Regions from separate parts of the Bacillus sp. WC2503 genome, predicted to be linked through region 1. Evidence: riboswitches for the same ligand, from Rfam matches in the RefSeq annotation. Region 1 holds a riboswitch; the other holds the start of a gene.
The links. Region 1 has a riboswitch for S-adenosylmethionine ahead of ACUN26_RS09975 (ECF-type riboflavin transporter substrate-binding protein). Riboswitches for the same ligand answer to the same signal wherever they lie in the genome.

Region 1 (4,955 bases):
AGAAAAATATGCAGCTATATTTTAATTATAATAGGCATTCTTTTTATTAATAAGTCATTTTTATTTTGTATGGTAGAAGGAATTTCAATGCAACCTACTTTGAATGAAAATAATCGAATACTAGTTAATAAGGCTAGTATCTATTTTTCTTCTTTTCATCATGGTGATGTTGTAATAATAAAAAAAGAAGACGAGCCTACATACTACGTGAAACGAATTATTGGATTACCAGGGGATAACGTACAAGTAAGAAACGATGTGGTATATATTAACGGCAAAAAACGAGATGAGTTGTATATACAGTTAGATATGTCACAAGTATCAAATCGTTTTTCAAACTTTAGAGAAATGAAAGTTCCCACGCATAAATTATTTGTGTTAGGTGATAATCGAAATCATAGTAAAGATAGTAGGAATACGCTTGGACTAATTGATGAGTCAAATATAATAGGTAAAGTAAAAATGGTATATTATCCATTTGATCAAATAAAATGGTTAAAATAATTCTATTAACTATTCACGTTTTATAAAATAATTCATATATTGATAGCATAGGACAAGCAGAAAAGCTTATCCTAACCTCACAGAACACTCCTTATCACAGTTAGGCATCTACTTATGTAGATGCCTTTTCCGATGAATAATAATTATTTATCAACCTAAAGTAGTAAGCAAATTGGGACTATTAGGGGAAGATTGCTTGTAATAATTACAGTACGATTAATAAGAACATTGAATTGTAAGGAGTGAGAAATACGTGTTGAATATTTTAATAGTTAATTTTCCTGCAGAGGGACATGTAAATCCTACATTAAGTTTAGTAAAGGCTTTTACTGAAAGAGGAGATAAGGTACACTATATTACAACGGAAAACTTTAAGGAAAGGCTTGAAGTTTTGGGAGCTATTGTACATACTCATCCGGATTTATTAAAGGAGATTTCTATTGATAATGAAACTTCCTATGGATTAACAACTTTCTTTCATGTACATGTTCAAACTTCTTTATATATATTAGAAATTACGAAAGAATTATGTAAAAGCATAAATTTTGATTTCGTAGTTTATGATATATTTGGTGCCGGAGAGTTAGTAAAGGAATATTTACAAGTTCCAGGCATAGTTTCCTCTCCTATATTTTTAATTCCACCAGAAGTATTGGAAACCTTGCCTTTTCATCCAAATGCAGAAAAACAATTCCAACCCGATGAACTCTCTGAAAAATTACTGTATCAAATGGAACATGAATTTGGAGTAAAGCCCAAAAATCATCTTCAATTTATGCAAAATAAGGGAGACATTAGTCTCGTGTATACAAGTCGTTATTTTCAACCTAATAGCGATTCGTTCGGAGAAAAGAATGTTTTTATTGGGCCGAGTATGATAAAGCGCAAAACAAATATAAAGTTTCCACTTGAATTGCTTTCAAAAAAGAAAGTTATTTATATTTCAATGGGAACACTTCTTGAAGGGCTCGAACCATTCTTTAATACTTGTATTGATGCTTTTTCAAATTTCGAAGGGATTGTAGTAATGGCGATCGGTGATAGAAATGATATTTCAAAAATTAAGCAAGCTCCAGACAATTTTATTATATCCCCTTACGTACCTCAATCAGAAATATTAAGTGAAGCAAATGTTTTTATTACACATGGTGGAATGAATAGTGTACACGATGCAATTCATTACAATGTCCCATTTGTGATAATACCGCATGATAAAGATCAACCAATGATAGCGCAAAGATTAACTGAACTTGAGGCAGCACATAGATTATTGAAAGAGCATGTTAATGTGCAAACTTTAAAAGAGGCGGTAACAGACGTTCTTTCAAATGAAAAGTATAAACATGGCATTCGAAAACTGAATGAAAGTTTTTTAGGGTGTGGTGGTTCCAAAAGAGCCATTGCAGTTATTGATGCTCTTTTAAATAAATAGTTCGGACAATATACAAGCATAGAGGCTCTACCTTTATGCTTGTATATTATTATCCAGCAAATTGTACAGCAGTATTTGCATGTAAAAAAGCAGTATCAAAAACAGGAACAGTAAGGTCATTTTGGGAAATAAGTAATGGTATTTCAGTACAGCCTAGTAATATACCTTCCGCACCGTTTTGAATTAATGAATTGGTAATTTGTATTAGTTTCTCTCTTGAAGTTTCTGAAATAATGCCTCTACTTAATTCGTTTAATATGACGTGATGGATAAAAGTTCTTTCTTCGTCATTTGGGATAATTGTCTCAATGTTATATTTTGCTAGTCGTGATGTATAAAAATCTTGTTCCATCGTTTGTTTCGTTCCTAATAGTCCGATACGTTTTATATTCTGTTCTACCATTTCTTTAGCACTTACATCACCGATATGAAGAAGTGGAATTGATATTGCTTGTTCTACTTCCTCAGCAAATAAATGGACTGTATTTGAACACATTAATAAACATTCCGCCCCGGACTTTTCAACCTTTTTAGCAACTGTGACTAATTCGTTTTTTACTTCTTCATATTGATGGTTTTGTAATAAAGTAGTTACTTCTCCAAAATCCATACTATATAAAACGAGCTTCGCATTTTGATCGTATTGAGAGAGTGTTAGCGTATTAATATGTTTATAGTATAGTGATGTAGATTCCCAGCTTAACCCACCAATTAAACCAATTACTTTCATCATACATTCCCCCTTGTAACAATTTCGAATCCATTATTTCATAATTCCGATAAGAATACAATGATTTAAATACACTATTTAATAAAAAATAAAAATAATTAGAAAAGTGTTGAAATTTATCTTTCTTAGTGCCATAATACGAATTACAAATTAATACTTATCCAGAGAGGTGGAGGGAACGGCCCTAAGAAACCTCAGCAACCCCTATGTGCATTCATAGGAAGGTGCTAATTCCGCAGAGGACACGATGTGTTTTTTGAAAGATAAGAGGATTCTTGCACGTGAAAGAAAATGACCTCTTATGTAAGAGGTCATTTTTTGTTGTATAGAAAGGGAGTGTCGATGCATAATTCATTATTAAAATAAATATAGAGTAATGAAAGCTGACTAATTTGAGAGGAGAATTGAAATGAACAAATTATCAACAAAGTTAGTAGTAGCAATCGGAATCGGAGCAGCTTTATATGGGATATTAGGACTTTGGGGATTTACTATTGCACCAAATACATTTATTAAACCTGGATTAGCTATATTAACCATTTTTGGAGCGTTATTTGGTCCAGTAGCAGGACTGTTAATAGGACTTATCGGTCATACCGTAACAGATACGATCTCTGGTGGGGGGATTTGGTGGGGCTGGGTTCTGAGCTCAGGAATTATTGGTTTTGCGATGGGGCTCATTCAAAAAAGAGGTGGGTTTAATGTGAAAAATGGGTCGTTTAGTAAGGGAGATATTTCTTATTTAGCAATTACTGGTTTAGTAGGTATTGTCATTGCTATTATATTTGCTGGGGTATTCGATATTATCGTGATGGGAGAACCGTTTGACAAAATTGTTATACAAGTATTAGGGGCAACCATTGCTGATGTTATTGTTTTCTTAGTTCTTGGATTACCGATTACAATTGGCCTAGCAAAATCGAATAAAAAACATACACATTTAAAAATTGAAAAGTAGGGATGTTAACATGCAACCAATTATTTCGTTTGAAGAATTCAGCTTTCAATATAAGCATGCTGCGCAGCCTACTTTGAAAGATATTACATTTCATATCAACCCTGGAGAAAAAGTACTAATTGCTGGACGAAGCGGTTCTGGGAAGTCGACATTAGCTCATTGTATTAATGGGCTAATCCCATTTTCGTATGAAGGGATTAGTACTGGTAACGTATTAATTGCTGGTAAAGACCCGAGGAAAGGCAGTATTTTTGAACAGAGTAAGCATATAGGAACAATATTACAAGATCAAGATGCTCAGTTTATTGGCCTTACAGTAGAAGAAGATGTCGCTTTTTATTTAGAAAATGAATGTGTAAATCAAGATGATATGAAAAAGAGTGTTGCAGACTCATTAACAAAGGTAAAGATGCATACTTTTCGTAAACAAAGTCCGCATGAATTATCAGGAGGACAAAAACAAACGGTTTCTCTTGCAGGTCTCTTAACAACAAATGCGGATATATTATTGTTCGATGAACCTTTAGCAAACTTAGATCCGCTAAGCGCCATACATACGATAGAACTTATGAAAGATATACATGCACAAACTAATAAAACAATTGTAATTATTGAACATCGAATAGAAGAAATATTAAAATTGGATTTAGATAAAATGATTTTAATTGATGAAGGTAAAGTCATTACGGTAGGGACTCCGGAAGAAATATTAGCATCAAATATATTGCCTCGTATTGGCTTAAGGGAGCCGATTTATATTGAAGCATTAAAGAGATTACATTTTGATAGTAATAATGCTGTAATATATCCACTGGAAAAAATTCAAAAGGAAAAAATTAGTGGCGTTTTAAAAGAATGGATGCAGAAGCAAGTTTTTTTAAAAGATGCTACTAAAAATAAAGAATTATTAAGAGTAGAGAATTTATCATTTTCCTATCCTAATAGACAAAGAGTATTGAAAAATATAAATTTTTCGATAAGTAAAGGAGAACTTATCGCTCTTTTAGGACACAATGGAGCTGGAAAATCAACATTAGCTCACAGTCTTATTGGTATAAATAAAACAAGTAATGCAGGGATTTTATTAGATGGAGAAAATATTAGTTCTTGGTCTATTCGTAAGCGTGGGGAGATGATCTCTTATGTGATGCAAAATCCAAATCATATGATTACACAACCTACTGTTTTAGAAGAGGTTTCATTCACATTAAAATTAAAAAAGTTTTCTAAGGAAGAAGTTAACTATAGAGCTGAAGAATCATTAAAAATCTGTGGTTTATATCCATTTCGTAATTGGCCAATTCAGGCATTAAGCTATGGGCAGAAAAAGA
Region 2 (4,955 bases), 1.3 Mb from region 1:
TGCCGCTTATTGCCGAAAATAAATTTTTACCAGATTATACAAAAATTGATGACGCTATTGCGAAACAAGCAAAGTTAATGTTTTTAAACTATCCAAACAATCCTACTGGTGCTACTGTATCAAAAGATTTCTTTGATGAAACCATTCATTTTGCTAATAAACATAATATATTAGTCGTTCACGATTTTGCTTACGGTGCGATCGGATTTGATGGTCAAAAACCGGTTAGTTTCTTGCAAGCAGACGGTGCAAAAGATATAGGAATTGAAATTTACACATTATCCAAAACTTTCAATATGGCTGGATGGCGTATTGCTTTTGCCATAGGGAATGAAAGTGTCATCGAAACAATTAACCTATTGCAAGATCATATGTATGTTAGTATTTTTGGTGCAGTTCAAGACGCTGCCCGCGAAGCGCTATTAAGTTCACAATCTTGCGTCGTAGATCTTGTAAATAGTTACGAATCTCGAAGAAATGCTCTTATTTCAGCTTGTCACTCTATCGGTTGGAATGTAGACATCCCAACCGGATCCTTCTTTGCATGGCTTCCTGTACCAGAAGGCTATACATCTGAGCAATTTTCTGATATTTTGCTAGAAAAAGCACACGTTGCAGTTGCTCCTGGTGTTGGATTTGGTGAACACGGTGAAGGATACGTCCGCGTTGGTCTCTTGCACACAGAAGAACGATTACGAGAAGCAATTAATCGAATTGATAAATTAAATTTTTTCAAAAAGTCGTTGACAACATGAAAAATATCTGACAAAATTCAGTTATCTTAAAAATTTAAACATTTCTAAATACTTCTTATCAAGAGCAGGTGGAGGGACGAGCCCGACGAAACCCGGCAACCGATCTACAATTGTAGACACGGTGCTAATTCTCGCAGCATTACGCTGACAGATAAGGAGCTGGTTGTAAAAAAACCTCTCCTTAGCTGAGAGGTTTTTTTATTTAACTAGGAGGTTATAACAATGAGCGGAATTATAGCGACGTATTTAATCCATGACGATTCACTTAACTTAGACAAAAAGGCTGAACAAATTGCACTCGGTTTAACAATTGGCTCTTGGACTCATTTGCCACATTTATTACAAGAACAATTAAAACAACATAAAGGCAACGTCATTCATATTGAGGAATTAGATGAACAAGAACATATCAATTCGTATCTACGCAAAAAAGTAAAACGTGGGATTATTAAAATCGAATACCCATTATTAAATTTCAGTCCAGATTTACCAGCGATTTTAACAACTACATTCGGAAAGTTATCACTTGATGGCGAAGTGAAATTAATTGACTTAACGTTTTCAGACGAATTAAAAAAGCACTTTCCTGGTCCAAAATTCGGTATAGACGGTATTCGAAATCGTGTACAAGTGTATAACCGTCCCCTTTTAATGAGCATTTTCAAAGGAATGATTGGACGAAATATTGGATACTTAAAAACTCAATTACGCGATCAAGCAATTGGTGGTGTGGATATCGTAAAAGATGATGAAATTTTATTCGAGAACTCCTTAACACCACTTGCGAAGCGAATTGTATCTGGAAAAGAAGTTTTACAATCCGTATATGAAACATACGGCCATAAAACATTATATGCCGTAAATTTAACAGGGCGAACTTTCGACTTAAAAGAAAATGCGAAACGCGCAGTGCAGGCTGGTGCTGATATTCTATTATTTAATGTATTTGCTTACGGACTAGATGTACTACAATCACTGGCAGAAGATGATGAAATCCCAGTTCCTATTATGGCACACCCTGCTGTAAGTGGTGCTTATTCAGCATCCAAGCTATATGGGGTCTCATCTCCATTATTACTTGGAAAGCTACTACGTTATGCTGGTGCTGATTTTTCTTTATTCCCGTCTCCATACGGAAGTGTTGCGTTAGAAAAGGAAGAGGCTTTCAACATTTCAAACTATCTAACTGAAGACGATGCGTTTTTCAAGAAAAGTTTCTCTGTCCCATCTGCTGGCATTCATCCTGGTTTCGTTCCCTTTATTCTACGAGACTTCGGTAAAGATGTTGTTATTAATGCGGGCGGCGGCATACATGGGCATCCGTATGGGGCGCAAGGTGGTGGAAAGGCTTTCCGCACTGCAATTGATGCTACTTTGCAAGGTAATCTACTCCATGAAGTAGATGACATAAATTTGCATAGCGCACTACAAATATGGGGAAATCCCTCTTATGAGGTGAAATTATGAGTATTCAAGTATTTTGTGATTTCGATGGTACGATTACAAATAACGATAACATTATGTCGATTATGGAAAAATTCGCACCACCAGAAGCAGAAGAAATAAAGCAAAGAATTTTATCACAAGAGCTTTCTATTCAAGAAGGTGTTTCTCAATTATTTCAATTGCTACCTACTAATTTGCATGATGATATAATTCAATTTTTAAAAGAAACTGCCGAAATTCGTAGTGGCTTTCGTGAATTTATACAATTTGTAAATGAAAATAATATTTCTTTTTACGTTGTATCAGGTGGAATGGATTTCTTCGTCTATCCACTCTTACAAGGAATCATTCCAAAAGAGCAAATTTACTGTAATGAAACAGACTTTTCAAATGAATACATTACAGTTAAGTGGCCTAACCCTTGTGATCATTACTGTCAAAATCATTGTGGATTATGTAAATCATCTTTAATCCGCAAATTAAGTGATACAAATAATTTCCATATTGTAATCGGAGATTCTATTACTGATTTACAAGCTGCGAAACAAGCAGATAAAGTATTCGCTCGCGATTTCCTTATTACAAAGTGTAAAGAAAATCATATTGTTTATACACCGTTTGAAACATTTCACGATGTTCAAGCTGAATTAAAACATTTGTTGGAGGTGAAATCATGAAACAACTGTTTCGTCAATGGTATGACTTAAGCGAGATTAAAAAAGAATTAACAACTCGAAATTGGTTTCCAGCAACAAGTGGCAATATTTCTATAAAAGTTAGTCATGAGCCGCTTACTTTCCTTATTACAGCAAGCGGTAAAGATAAAACAAAAACCACTCCAGATGATTTTCTATTAGTAGATCATGCAGGAGTTCCTGTTTTAGAGACTGAATTACGCCCTTCAGCAGAAACAATATTGCATACACATATTTATAACAATACGAATGCCGGGTGCGTACTTCATGTTCATACAACGGATAACAATGTCATCACAAATTTGTATAGCGATACAGTCACCCTTCAAAATCAAGAAATCATTAAAGCTCTTGATATTTGGGAGGAAGGTGCAACAATTCACATTCCTATTATCGAAAACCATGCTCATATCCCAACACTTGGGGAGAACTTCCGAAAACATATACAAGGAGATTCGGGAGCAGTATTAATTCGAAATCACGGCATCACTGTATGGGGCCGTGATAGCTTTGATGCAAAGAAAAGATTAGAAGCTTATGAGTTTTTATTCCAATTTCATATAAAACTATTATCAATTCAAGGAGGCGTTTCTAATGGCGCAAATTCGTATTCATGAAGTAAATACTCGCATTGAGAATGAAGTGGAAGTATCAAAATTTCTACAAGAGGAAGGCGTTTTATATGAGAAATGGAATATTTCTAAACTTCCTACTCATTTAAATGAAAATTATTCGTTAACAGATGATAACAAAGCTGAAATATTAACTGTTTTTTCAAAAGAAATCGCTGATGTTTCAGCACGCCGAGGTTATAAAGCGCATGATGTAATTTCACTTTCAAGTAGCACACCTAACCTTGACGAATTATTAATTAATTTCCAAAAAGAACACCATCATACTGATGATGAAGTTCGCTTTATTGTCAGTGGCCATGGCATCTTTGCTATTGAAGGCAAAGATGGAAAATTCTTTGACGTTGAACTTGAGCCAGGCGACCTAATCTCTGTTCCTGAAAATGCAAGACATTATTTTACTTTGCAGGATGATCGTCAAGTTGTAGCTATTCGTATTTTTGTTACAACTGAAGGCTGGGTTCCAATCTATTAAGGTAGCTAGTTGAATAAAAGGACTTGGACCCCCTTTTCCAACCTTTTATTCACTCTACATATATACATCCTCCTATGGAACAGGCTTATTTCAAAAAATGAAATAGGCCTGATTTTTTATTTATTCAAAGCATCTTTCCTCTTCTTCCAAGAAACAATCTATCCACTCGATTTTTCAAGTGTATTTCTCAACCCTTTTTGAACATTTGTTGAACTTTTTTTGATTTTTTTCTGAAAATTCTGTTTTATATATGATATACTACAACTAATAAGAAGGAAAATAATATTGCAAACAGAGGGGGATAATCATGAGTTTACTTATCGCACTTATACTAGGAGTTTTATGCGGAGCTATTCCTGTTATTTTAGGAGCTATTATGGAAGAGTTAGAAGTTGGTGTTTTAGGTTTTGTCGCCTCTTGTGTAAGCGCTTTATTTTTTGGTTTATACGGCGCTATTCCTGTTGCTATTCTGTGCGCATTTTATATATTACGCTACGCTCGCTCAAAACAATTTGGCGCTAACCACATGGCGCAAGTTATCCCGTTCCCGGTTGAACGGTGCCGTCGAGCTTCTAGCTTATAATTATAAAAATGAAATATATTTACCTAAATAAATAAAAGTCCTCAAATGAGGACTTTTATTTATTTTCTTCTAGAAATTGAAACAATTCTTGTAGATGTAACGCATCTTCACTATAGCTAACAGACACATGACATATATCGTCAATCTCAGCTTGCATATAAAGATCCACTCCATCACGATCATATTTTAATGCCAAGTAAAACTCCATTTCTTCTAACATCTTTTTTGAAGTTCGAATGACATAATGCCCTTTCTCATCTCTTCCATATTCAAAGTTTGGTTCAAAATCATATTTTTGTTTAAAGGCTTCCTTTTGTTTTTCATTGATTTGTATACAAGTTGCTCGCTGCACAGCATCAATCATCTCAT

Region 2: another riboswitch for S-adenosylmethionine. It lies ahead of mtnW (2,3-diketo-5-methylthiopentyl-1-phosphate enolase); the one in region 1 lies ahead of ACUN26_RS09975 (ECF-type riboflavin transporter substrate-binding protein).

Annotation. Positions count from the first base shown of each region.
Region 1 is NZ_JBQYMD010000001.1:1,954,872-1,959,826, forward strand. Features, by position in the region: gene lepB (signal peptidase I) at 1-504, shown strand, start outside; gene ACUN26_RS09965 (macrolide family glycosyltransferase) at 758-1,936, shown strand; gene ACUN26_RS09970 (aspartate/glutamate racemase family protein) at 1,986-2,669, opposite strand; SAM riboswitch class I at 2,821-2,936, shown strand; gene ACUN26_RS09975 (ECF-type riboflavin transporter substrate-binding protein) at 3,076-3,624, shown strand; gene ACUN26_RS09980 (ABC transporter ATP-binding protein) at 3,635-4,955, shown strand, end outside.
Region 2 is NZ_JBQYMD010000001.1:3,300,803-3,305,757, forward strand. Features, by position in the region: gene ACUN26_RS16785 (pyridoxal phosphate-dependent aminotransferase) at 1-755, shown strand, start outside; SAM riboswitch class I at 808-913, shown strand; gene mtnW (2,3-diketo-5-methylthiopentyl-1-phosphate enolase) at 978-2,222, shown strand; gene ACUN26_RS16795 (2-hydroxy-3-keto-5-methylthiopentenyl-1-phosphate phosphatase) at 2,219-2,878, shown strand; gene ACUN26_RS16800 (methylthioribulose 1-phosphate dehydratase) at 2,875-3,513, shown strand; gene ACUN26_RS16805 (1,2-dihydroxy-3-keto-5-methylthiopentene dioxygenase) at 3,491-4,003, shown strand; gene ACUN26_RS16810 (hypothetical protein) at 4,311-4,586, shown strand; gene ACUN26_RS16815 (DUF3909 family protein) at 4,642-4,955, opposite strand, start outside.